Regions from separate parts of the Gordonia sp. DT30 genome, predicted to be linked through region 2. Evidence: predicted binding sites of a transcription regulator. Region 2 holds the regulator's gene; each other region holds the start of a gene.
The links. The regulator LexA, encoded in region 2, represses DNA repair genes until DNA is damaged. The targets are predictions, from matches to a motif close to CGAACANNTGTTCG.
Positions count from the first base shown of each region.

Region 1: a site for LexA is predicted at 1,761-1,774, ahead of ACLQ3C_RS17150 (DUF222 domain-containing protein). Genes of this name have one in related genera too.
Region 3: a site for LexA is predicted at 1,354-1,367, ahead of ACLQ3C_RS06385 (DUF222 domain-containing protein). Genes of this name have one in related genera too.

Region 1 covers NZ_JBNCLY010000020.1:55,487-58,691, forward strand. Annotated here, with positions in the region: gene cysD (sulfate adenylyltransferase subunit CysD) at 1-703, opposite strand, end outside; gene ACLQ3C_RS17145 (helix-turn-helix domain-containing protein) at 817-1,716, shown strand; gene ACLQ3C_RS17150 (DUF222 domain-containing protein) at 1,894-3,204, shown strand.
Region 2 covers NZ_JBNCLY010000002.1:300,841-304,045, forward strand. Annotated here, with positions in the region: gene ACLQ3C_RS03375 (phosphoenolpyruvate--protein phosphotransferase) at 1-1,643, shown strand, start outside; gene lexA (transcriptional repressor LexA) at 1,699-2,349, opposite strand; gene ACLQ3C_RS03385 (LysM peptidoglycan-binding domain-containing protein) at 2,717-3,205, shown strand, end outside.
Region 3 covers NZ_JBNCLY010000004.1:242,172-245,376, reverse strand. Annotated here, with positions in the region: gene ACLQ3C_RS06390 (TetR/AcrR family transcriptional regulator) at 37-1,206, shown strand; gene ACLQ3C_RS06385 (DUF222 domain-containing protein) at 1,408-2,727, shown strand; gene ACLQ3C_RS06380 (adenylate/guanylate cyclase domain-containing protein) at 2,883-3,205, shown strand, end outside.

The sequences.
Region 1 (3,205 bases), on a different contig from region 2:
CACGGGCGATCACCGGACGGTCGTGTGCGTAGTAGATCGGGGGTAGTTCGATGTGCTGCGCGGCGATGTACTGCCAGATGTCGAGTTCGGTCCAGTTGCTGAGCGGGAACACCCGGATGTGCTCGCCATTGTGGTGCCTGCCGTTGTAGAGGTGCCACAGTTCCGGCCGCTGTGCGCGCGGATCCCAGGAGCCGAACTCGTCGCGGAAGCTGAAGATCCGTTCCTTGGCGCGCGCCTTCTCCTCGTCGCGCCGGGCTCCGCCGAACACCGCGTCGAAGCGGTTCTCGGTGATCCCGCGCAGTAATGCGGTGGTCTGCAACCGGTTTCGACTCGCTCCCGGACCCGTCTGCTCGACCACGCGCCCGGCGTCGATGTCGTCCTGGACCGAACTGACCACCACCCGCACCCCGGTCTGCGCGGCAACCCGATCGCGGAAGTCGATCACCTCGTCGAAGTTGTGTCCGGTGTCGACGTGCATGAGCGGGAACGGAACCGGCGCCGGCCAGAACGCGCGGCGGGCGAGATGGAACATCACCACCGAATCCTTGCCGCCCGAGAACAGCAGCACCGGCCGCTCGAAGGTCGCGGCCACCTCCCGGAAGATATGGACCGACTCGGCCTCGAGTGCATCGAGGTGACCCAGTTCGTAGTGCCTCCTCGACACATCATGCCCCCTCGACACATCGTGTCCACGTGCGGGGATTTCCGCGGATGACGCTGTCACTCTGCGCTCCTTGACATGTCGAATAGTCGACACCGAGTATTGACTATGTGACGGACACGGTAAGCGAGTCGAACGGCCACGGTCAACAACCGATGCGGTCACCGTCACCGCCCACCGCACGCGTCGTGCAGGTCATCGAGGCCCTCTGCGCCGATGAGCACCCACTGGCCCTTGCCGACATTGTCCGCCGGACCGGCCATTCCCGCGCGACGGCACACGCCGTCGTCACCGAACTCTGCAATCGAGAATGGGTGATGCGCCTGCCCGACGGCACATACACGACCGGATCCCGGCTGATCGGTCTCGCCGCAGGAATCACGCGCGCCGATCACCTCACCCGCCGCGCACGCCCGACGCTCGATGCCCTCGCCGGCGAACTCGGCGTCGACTGCTTTGTGGCGCGGCGCGTCGGCGACGAGATCGTCATCATCGATCACCGCCCCGGCCCCGATCACCACACCGGTGCCGACAGGACGGCAGCGGGCTCGGTCCTGCCCCTACGGCCGCCGGTCTGCCGAGAATTCATCGCCTGGGAGCCTGCCGAGGTGCGTGCGGAGTGGATTGCGCAGGCCCCGGTCGCGCTACGCACCCGACTGGGCCTCGCCCTCGACGCCGTCCGCGAGCGCGGGGCATCCATCGAGCGGATGACCGACGACCACGTCGCCGTCCTGACCGCACTGAACTCGTTGGAACGGACGGCTGTGCCGCAGGGTGTGCGATCCCAGGTCGGCGAGTTGCTCGGGCATCTGACGGCCATCGACTACCTGCCCGCCGAGCTGGCCGCGGCCGCCGGTGAGCGGGTGGCGGTGGTGACCGTGGGCGCGCCCGTTCTCGACGCCTCGGGCTCCGTGGTGGCCTCGGTGGTGAGTTGCCCCAACCGTTCGATCGCCGTGCCCGAGCTGGACCGCATCGTCGCCGCGACGCGAGCGGCCGCCGAGCAGTTGGGCGCAGCACCGGGAACCCAGCGCGCGAGCGCTTCACGAAACGGGTAGCTGCACTGCCATGCCAGCGCGCTAGCACAGCCCTCCGACAGAAACGAACGCCCATTCATACCTCGAAACGTGTTGTCCACAAGCGGCATTCGATCCACAGAATGCGCAGATTCGGGTGCCATTGTCGGCGCATGCGTGTAGGATGGAGACATCGCATCGATCGCCAAGGGGGGCACCATGATCGCCGACGACACCATCGAAAGCACTGACACCGCAGCCATTCTGGCCGGCATTGTCGACCAGCTGGCCGAACTCCGCACCCGCCCCGACATGACCGGGCCGCAAGCACACGCCGCACTGCAACAGATCCTGCTGATCCGCAACCTCGCCGACCATCATGCAGCCGCGTTCACCGGTGAACTCGACCGCCTGGGTGTCGCCGACGGCCACGGGCGCCGCCTGCGGGAACTGCTGGTCGTGATGGGGTGCGCGCCCGCCGTCGCCGCCCGGTTCGTACGGATCGGCACCGCCACCGACATCGACCCACTGCGACGCCACGCGGCCGATGGTTCGATCTCGTCCGAACACGCCGACGCGATCGTGCGGGGCCTGTCGCACATCGAAACCCGATCGGTCGAACCAGTCGAACCAGAAATGCGGTTGGCGCAGTTGATGTCACTGATGTCGTGGTCGTCGGCGGGCATGACGCCGGCCCAGATCACCGATCACGCCCGCACCATCGCCAACGAACTCGCCGCCGACACCGACGATGGCAAACCTGCCGCCGAAGACAAAGCCATCAACGAACTCGGCTACCACAAAACCGATGATGGCCGTCGCGATGTGCGCGCCAACCTCGATGCCGTCGCCGGGGAGAAACTGCACAGCCTGGTCGAATCACTATCCGCGCCGAAACCTCAGCCCGACGGTTCGCACGATCCGCGGTCGGCGGAACGGAAACGTGCTGATGCTTTGGAAACGATTCTCGAGCTTGCGGAGAAGAGTTTCGCCGATGAGACGGTGTCGTGCAAACCGACCGGCGGCGTCCTGTTGACGATTCCGGCTGACGCCCCGAAGCTTTCCGCACTCGAGTTCATGGGATCGGTGACCCCTGCGACGGCAAAAATGTTGGGTTGTGATGCCGCGGTCACCGTCGTCATCGTCGACGGCGAACAGGTGCCGTTGAACGTCGGACGCGAGAAGCGGTTGTTCACGCCGTCGCAACGAAAAGCGCTGCTGCTCAGGGATAAATGCTGCGTGAAGTGCGGTGCACCCGCATCGCGCACCCAGGCACACCACCTCGTGTCGTGGGCTGATGGTGGCGCTACCGACCTCGACAACGGGTGCCTCCTCTGCACCGCCTGCCATCACGATGTCCACGACAGAGCCGGCGCCGGGAGCGAAGCGAGCGGGCCGAATGATCACTGGGATGTGGTGATGGGATTCGACCGGCATCCGTGGCTGATACCACCCGCCACCATCGACCCCAAACGACGACCACTCCCCGCCTACAACCGGCGCACCCTACGACTCGACAACGCGGCCTGAC
Region 2 (3,205 bases):
TCGTCGGCGGCAAGGCCTACGGTCCGGTGGTGCGGCCGGGCCGACGGATGACCGTCGAGGCCACCGAGGTGGCGCCGCCACCGGTTTCGGAGGCGGAGCGCGATGCCGAACTCTCCCGCTTCGTCGCCGCCGCCGGGGTGGTGGCGGCCCGTTTGCGCGAGCGTGCCTCACACGCGTCCGGGGCCGCCGCCGAGGTCCTGATCGCCACGGCCGGACTCGCCGAGGACCGCGGCTGGATCGGTGCGGTGTCGAAGCTGATCGGCACGGGCACGCCCGCGCCCGCCGCCGCCGTCGCCGCAACCGAGCAGTTCGCGGCGATGTTCACCAAACTCGGCGGACTGATGGCCGAACGCGTCACCGACCTCAACGATGTGCGTGACCGCGTCGTCGCCGAGGTGCTCGGGCAGCCCGAACCGGGGGTCCCGGTGCCCGACGAACCGTCGGTCCTCTTCGCCGACGACCTCGCGCCCGCCGACACCGCCGGCCTGGACCCGGAGTTGATCACCGCGCTGGCGACCCGACTGGGCGGACCGACCAGTCACACCGCGATCATCGCCCGGCAACTCGGGATTCCGTGTGTGGTGGCTGTTGCCGAACTCGACGTCGTCTCCGCGGGTACCGCGGTGCTGGTCGACGGGGCCGCGGGAACGATTGTGGTGGAACCGGATCCGGACCGAGCGCGAGCCGATGTGGAGCAGAGCCGCCGGGAGGTGGAGGCGATTGCGGGCTGGACCGGGCCTGGTCACACCGCCGACGGCCACGAGGTCGCGATCTTGGCGAATGTCGCCGATGGCGTCTCGGCCCGTGCGGCCACCGCGTCCCCGGTAGAAGGAGTCGGGTTGTTCCGTACCGAACTGGCCTTCCTCGATCGCCCGGACGAACCGTCCCTCGACGAACAGGCGGCACTCTACCGGGAGGTCATCGAGGCCTTCGGAGGCAAGAAGATGGTGATCCGCACCCTGGATGCGGGGTCGGACAAGCCGCTGAAATTCGTCGACCACGGGACCGAGGCGAATCCCGCACTCGGTGTGCGCGGCAACCGCATCGCGGCGACACACCCCGAGATCCGGGCCGGACAACTCGATGCGATCGCGCGCGCCGCCGAGGAAACCGGCAGCACGCCATGGGTGATGGCGCCGATGATCGCCTCGGCCGCCGAGGCGGCCGAATTCGCCGCGCAAGTACGCCGACGGGGTCTGGTGGCCGGAGTGATGATCGAGATCCCGTCGGCAGCGATACTTGCGCCGGCGATTGTGGCCGAGGTGGACTTCGTCTCGATCGGCACCAACGACCTGACGCAATACACGATGGCTGCCGACCGGATGTCGGCCGAGCTCGCCGAGTTGACCGATCCGTGGCAGCCGTCGGTCCTCGCTCTCATCGCGATGGTCGCCGAGGCGGGTTCGCGCACCGGCACCCCGGTGGGCGTGTGCGGTGAGGCGGCGGCCGATCCGCTGCTCGCCTGTGTCCTCGTCGGACTCGGGGTCACATCGTTGTCGAGTGCACCCGCCGCCGCGGCCGCGGTGGGCGCGAAACTCGCCGAGGTCGACCTCGATCGATGCCGCGCCGCGGCCACGGCGGCGGTGGCCACCGCTGCACCGGGTGCGGCTCGCGCCGCGGCCCGCGAGGCGTTGCGTTGTTAACTGCGCGGTGTGAGAAACGTGGTTGACACACCGCGCAGCTGATCAGCGCCTGCGCTCAGATCCGGCGCATGACGGTGACGACCTTGCCGAGGATGGCGGCCTCGTCACCGGGGATCGGCTCGAACAACTCGTTGTGCGGCATCAGCCAGACGTGGCCGTCCTTGCGCTTGAACGTCTTGACCGTTGCCTCGCCTTCGATCATGGCGGCGACGATGTCACCGTTGTCGGCCACGTTCTGCTGGCGCACGACCACCCAGTCGCCGTCGCAGATCGCGGCGTCGACCATCGACTCGCCGACCACCCGCAGCATGAAGAGGGAACCTTCACCGACGAGTTCGCGAGGCAGGGGGAAGACGTCTTCGACGGCCTCCTCGGCCAGGATCGGGCCGCCCGCCGCGATGCGGCCGAGCACCGGGACGAAGGTCGGGGTGGGCAGGTTCTCCGAGTTCGGATTGTCATCGGTGGGCGTCGGGTCGGCGTCGCGCACGTTGACCGCGCGCGGCCGGTTGGCGTCGCGCTTGAGCAGTCCCTTGCGTTCCAGCGTGCGCAATTGATGCGCGACCGACGAGGTCGAGGCGAGCCCGACGGCATCACCGATCTCGCGGATGCTCGGCGGATATCCCCGCTCGCGAACCGATTTGCGGATGACGTCGAGCACTCCCTGCTGACGTGGCGTGAGCGGTGCCTCGAAACCCCTCGGCACGATGGGCCGCCGCGGGGCGGCCGCCGCGTCATCAACCTGCGGTGTCGCCGCCGTCGCGGCGTCATCGGTGCTCGACTCTGTGGTGGCCGACTCCGGATCGGCCGCCTCGGCCGGCCGCGACGAACGGTCCTTCTTCTCACTCATCGGGATTCGAGTCCTTTCGATCGGGTGCGTGCCACCCCGGCCGTGGGCCGGTAGGTGACGTGCACACCTGTCGCGGGCCTGTGGTCGAGCTGATCACCGGTCAGAATAGCCGAGGTTTCGGACATCCTCAAACGTCTGTTCGACGTGTTGTGGAGAAATTGTCGGAGGGGGGTGGTACAACTCGAACATCCGTTCATCGAATGTGTGATCGAGACAGGAAGAGACCATGCATAGCACCCTTTTGTCGACCGACCAGACCCGCGTCGGCCGGACCCGTACCGACCAGACCTTCACCGGCCAGACCCGCGCCGGCGCGACCAACCCGGTTCCGCGCGCCCGTCCCCGCGAACAGCGGCCGCTCGATCCTCGCCGCGCCCCCCGGCGTTCCTCGGCCGTGAGTCGTCCCGCCGACCGGCGGCCGATCCGCCCGGTCTCCCGGCGGATACCGGGCGCCGACGGCACCTGGTGCACGTCACCGGCCGGATCACATCACCTGGCCGGAACGGGTGATCCGGGTGGCCACAGGTCTCGCCGGACCGGCGCACTGGTGGCCGTGCTGACCGGCGTGGCACTGGCGCTACTGGTGTGGCTGGTCGCCGTCGCCGGTTCGGACTATCAGGAATCGGCCCAGCGGGGGTCGGCACGGCCGGCGCCGATCGCCACCCAGGTGGTCCATGTGCGCGCCGGGGAATCGCTGAACGCCATCGCGGCGCGG
Region 3 (3,205 bases), on a different contig from region 2:
TCGAAGCCGCCATATCTGAGCTATGGTCGATTCACCATGCCTACCGAAAAGCCATCCCCGCGGGCCCGCCCGGCCGACCGCAAGCGGCAACTCGTCGCCCATGCCGCGTCGCTGTTCGCCGAGCGCGGCTACCCCCAGGTGGCCGTGGCCGACATCGCGCGGGCCGCCGGCGTCACCGCACCGTCGGTGTACCGGCACTTCGCCGACAAGCACGCCCTGCTGGTGGCCGCGGTGCGCAGCGGGGTCGACGAACTCGAGGCCTGCACCGATCAGGTGCTGTCGGCCGACTCCTCGCCGGCGGGCCTCGTCGACGCGGTCTGCTCGATCGGTGTCCGCAGCCCGGCGGCCACCTCGCTGTGGCGCTCGGCGAGCCAGCATCTCAGTGACGAGCAGAATCGGGAGATCGTCCTGCACATCCGCGGGGTGATCCACCGGTGGGCGGGGGTACTTGCCGCCGGCACCGGGATCCCCGAACGCGAGGCGGTCGAATTGTGCTGGGCAACGCTGAGTGTCGTCGGCAGTCTCGGCGTCCACAACACCCGGCTGTCGGCCGGCCGCTCGCTCGCGGCGATCAAGACACTCGTCCACCGGCTCCTCACCCTGCGCCCCGATTCGGCGCCACCACTGACCCCGGCACCGTTGATCTCCACCGGTTCTCGGACCAGGCGCGACGAGATCCTTGACGCAGCAGCGGAACTGTTCGCCACGAGCGGCTACGCCGGGGTCGGCATGGACGACATCGGCGCCGCCGTCGGCATCACCGGACCGAGCGTGTACCGGCACTTCAGCTCCAAGCTGGCCATCCTCGTCGGAATCGGCCGGCGCAGCGCCACCCGACTGGAGACCGGTGCGATGGCCGCCTACGGCTCCACCTCCGACAGCGCCAAACTCCTTGCCCTGCTGATCGATTCGTACGTCGGCGTACTGACCTCCAGTCCGGATCTCTCGGTCGGGTTCAACAACTCCGCGGTCTTCATCGGGCAGTCCGCCGCCGCCGACCTCATCGACGTACAACGCAATTACGTTGCGCGCTGGATCGACCTGCTGACCCAGACCGATCCCGATCTGCCCCGCCCCGAGGCTGCCGTGGCCGCGCACGCCGCCCTGTCGATCGTCAACGACGCCGTCCGCGTGCGCCGCGGGACGTCACGTCCCGACTTCCCGGCCCGGATGGCATACCTGATGAAAGGGCTCCTGGACGTCTGAGCGTGCTCGTCCGTGTCCGTGTCCGCGGCCGACCGGCGTGACTTCTGTTCACCGCAGGGAAAGCCGTTCACCGCTGTGACAACTGTTCACTGGTGGTACGAAAGCCGTTGCAGCCCTTGTGGATTAATCCTCGCAGCCCTTGCGCGTCGAACAAATCTTCTGCTACACTGGACCCATCGCAAGATCATCCAGGGGGGATTCATGATCGACGCCACCACGCCTTCGGCTTCACGGTCCGCAGAGCTTTCGGCCGACCTGTTCGCGGGCCTCATCGCGCAGCTCGACGACCGCACCTTCCGTGCGGACATCGGTTCACGAGACGCGTTCGCGGCGATGCAGCAACTGATCACCTTGCGCAACATGATCGATCACCTCGCCGCGACGTTGACCGGCGAGTTCGACCGCCTCAAAATGACCGCACCCCAAGGCCGCTCGGTGCGACAACTGTTGATCACCATGGGAATTGCGCCCGCCGTCGCCGGCCGACTCGTTCGCGTCGGAACCGCCACGGATGTCGACGGTGTGCGTATCCATACCGTCGACGGTGCGATATCCCTCGACCACGCCGACGCCATCGTCCTCGGACTCACCCACATCGAATCCCGCGCCGGCGAACCCGTCACCCCCGAACAACGCCGCGACCACACCCGCGCACTCGTCTCGCAAGCATTGTCCGGGATGAGTCCCGCCGAAATCGGCAAGCACGCACGCCAACTCGGCAATACCCTCGCCGACGACACCAGTGGCACACCCGCCGCCGAAGACCGCTCCCTCAACAGCGTCACCCTCGCCAAGACCAGCGACGGCCGCCTCGACATGCGTGCCGACCTCGACATGAGTGTCGGCGAAAAGCTGTGCACCACCCTCGAAACGCTGTCCGCCCCCACGCCCCAGCCCGACGGCTCCCACGACCCACGCACGGTCCAGCAACGCCAGGCCGACGCACTCGAGACACTGCTGGAAGCCGCCGCCCGCGGACTCGCCGACGACACGGTGTCGACGACATCACGGTATGACGTCCTGTTGACGCTCAACGCCGAACAGTCCGACCAATCCGCGCTGCAATACATGGGTCCGGTCACCGACCAACTCGCCACCACATTGACGTGTGACGCCCAACTGACCGTCGCCATCCTCGACGACGAACGAGCACCCCTACAACTCGGACGCCGCAAACGATTGTTCACCAACGCCCAACGCAAAGCGTTCATCCTGCGCGACGAATGCTGCATCAAATGTGGTGCACCCGCATCGCGGACCCAAGCACACCATTTGCGGCATTGGGCCGACGGCGGGGCCACCGACCTCGACAACGGGTGCCTGCTCTGCACCGCATGCCACCACGACGTTCACGACCGCGCCGGCGCCGGGAGCGAAGCGAGCGGGCCGAATGATTACTGGGATGTGGTCATGGGCTTCGACCGGCATCCGTGGCTCATCCCGCCCTCCACCGTCGACCCCAGACGACGACCACAACCGGCCTACAACCGGCGCACCCTACGCCTCGACAGCGCTGCCTGACCACACTGGCCGCCCGAAACAGGCCTGCCCACAAGACTTCCCGACCCCCGCACCCGGCCCGCCGGGACCGCATCTGTTGTTTGAGAACTTCATAGGGCGCCGGCCCCGGGACCTCCTGCTAGACTCACCGCGACCACGACGACGGACGGGGACCGATGAGTGCCGGCACAGGATCCGACGAGCCCACATACTCCCGCGACGAACTCATCGCCGAGCTCGACGTCTCGCCGGAGTACGCCCAAAGACTGTGGAATGCCTTCGGTTTCGCACATCGGACCACCGACGACAAGATCTTCACCGCCGACGAGGTGGCCGCGTTGCGACTGTTCGCCGATTCCGAGGGTTCGATGCCGCAGCGGGCGCAGGTCGCCACCGCCCGTGCGATCGGACAGACCATGTCGCGTCTGACCGAATGGCAGGCCGATCAGATCACCGACCTCCAACGCGATCCCGACGTTCCGTGGACGCAGGATCAGAT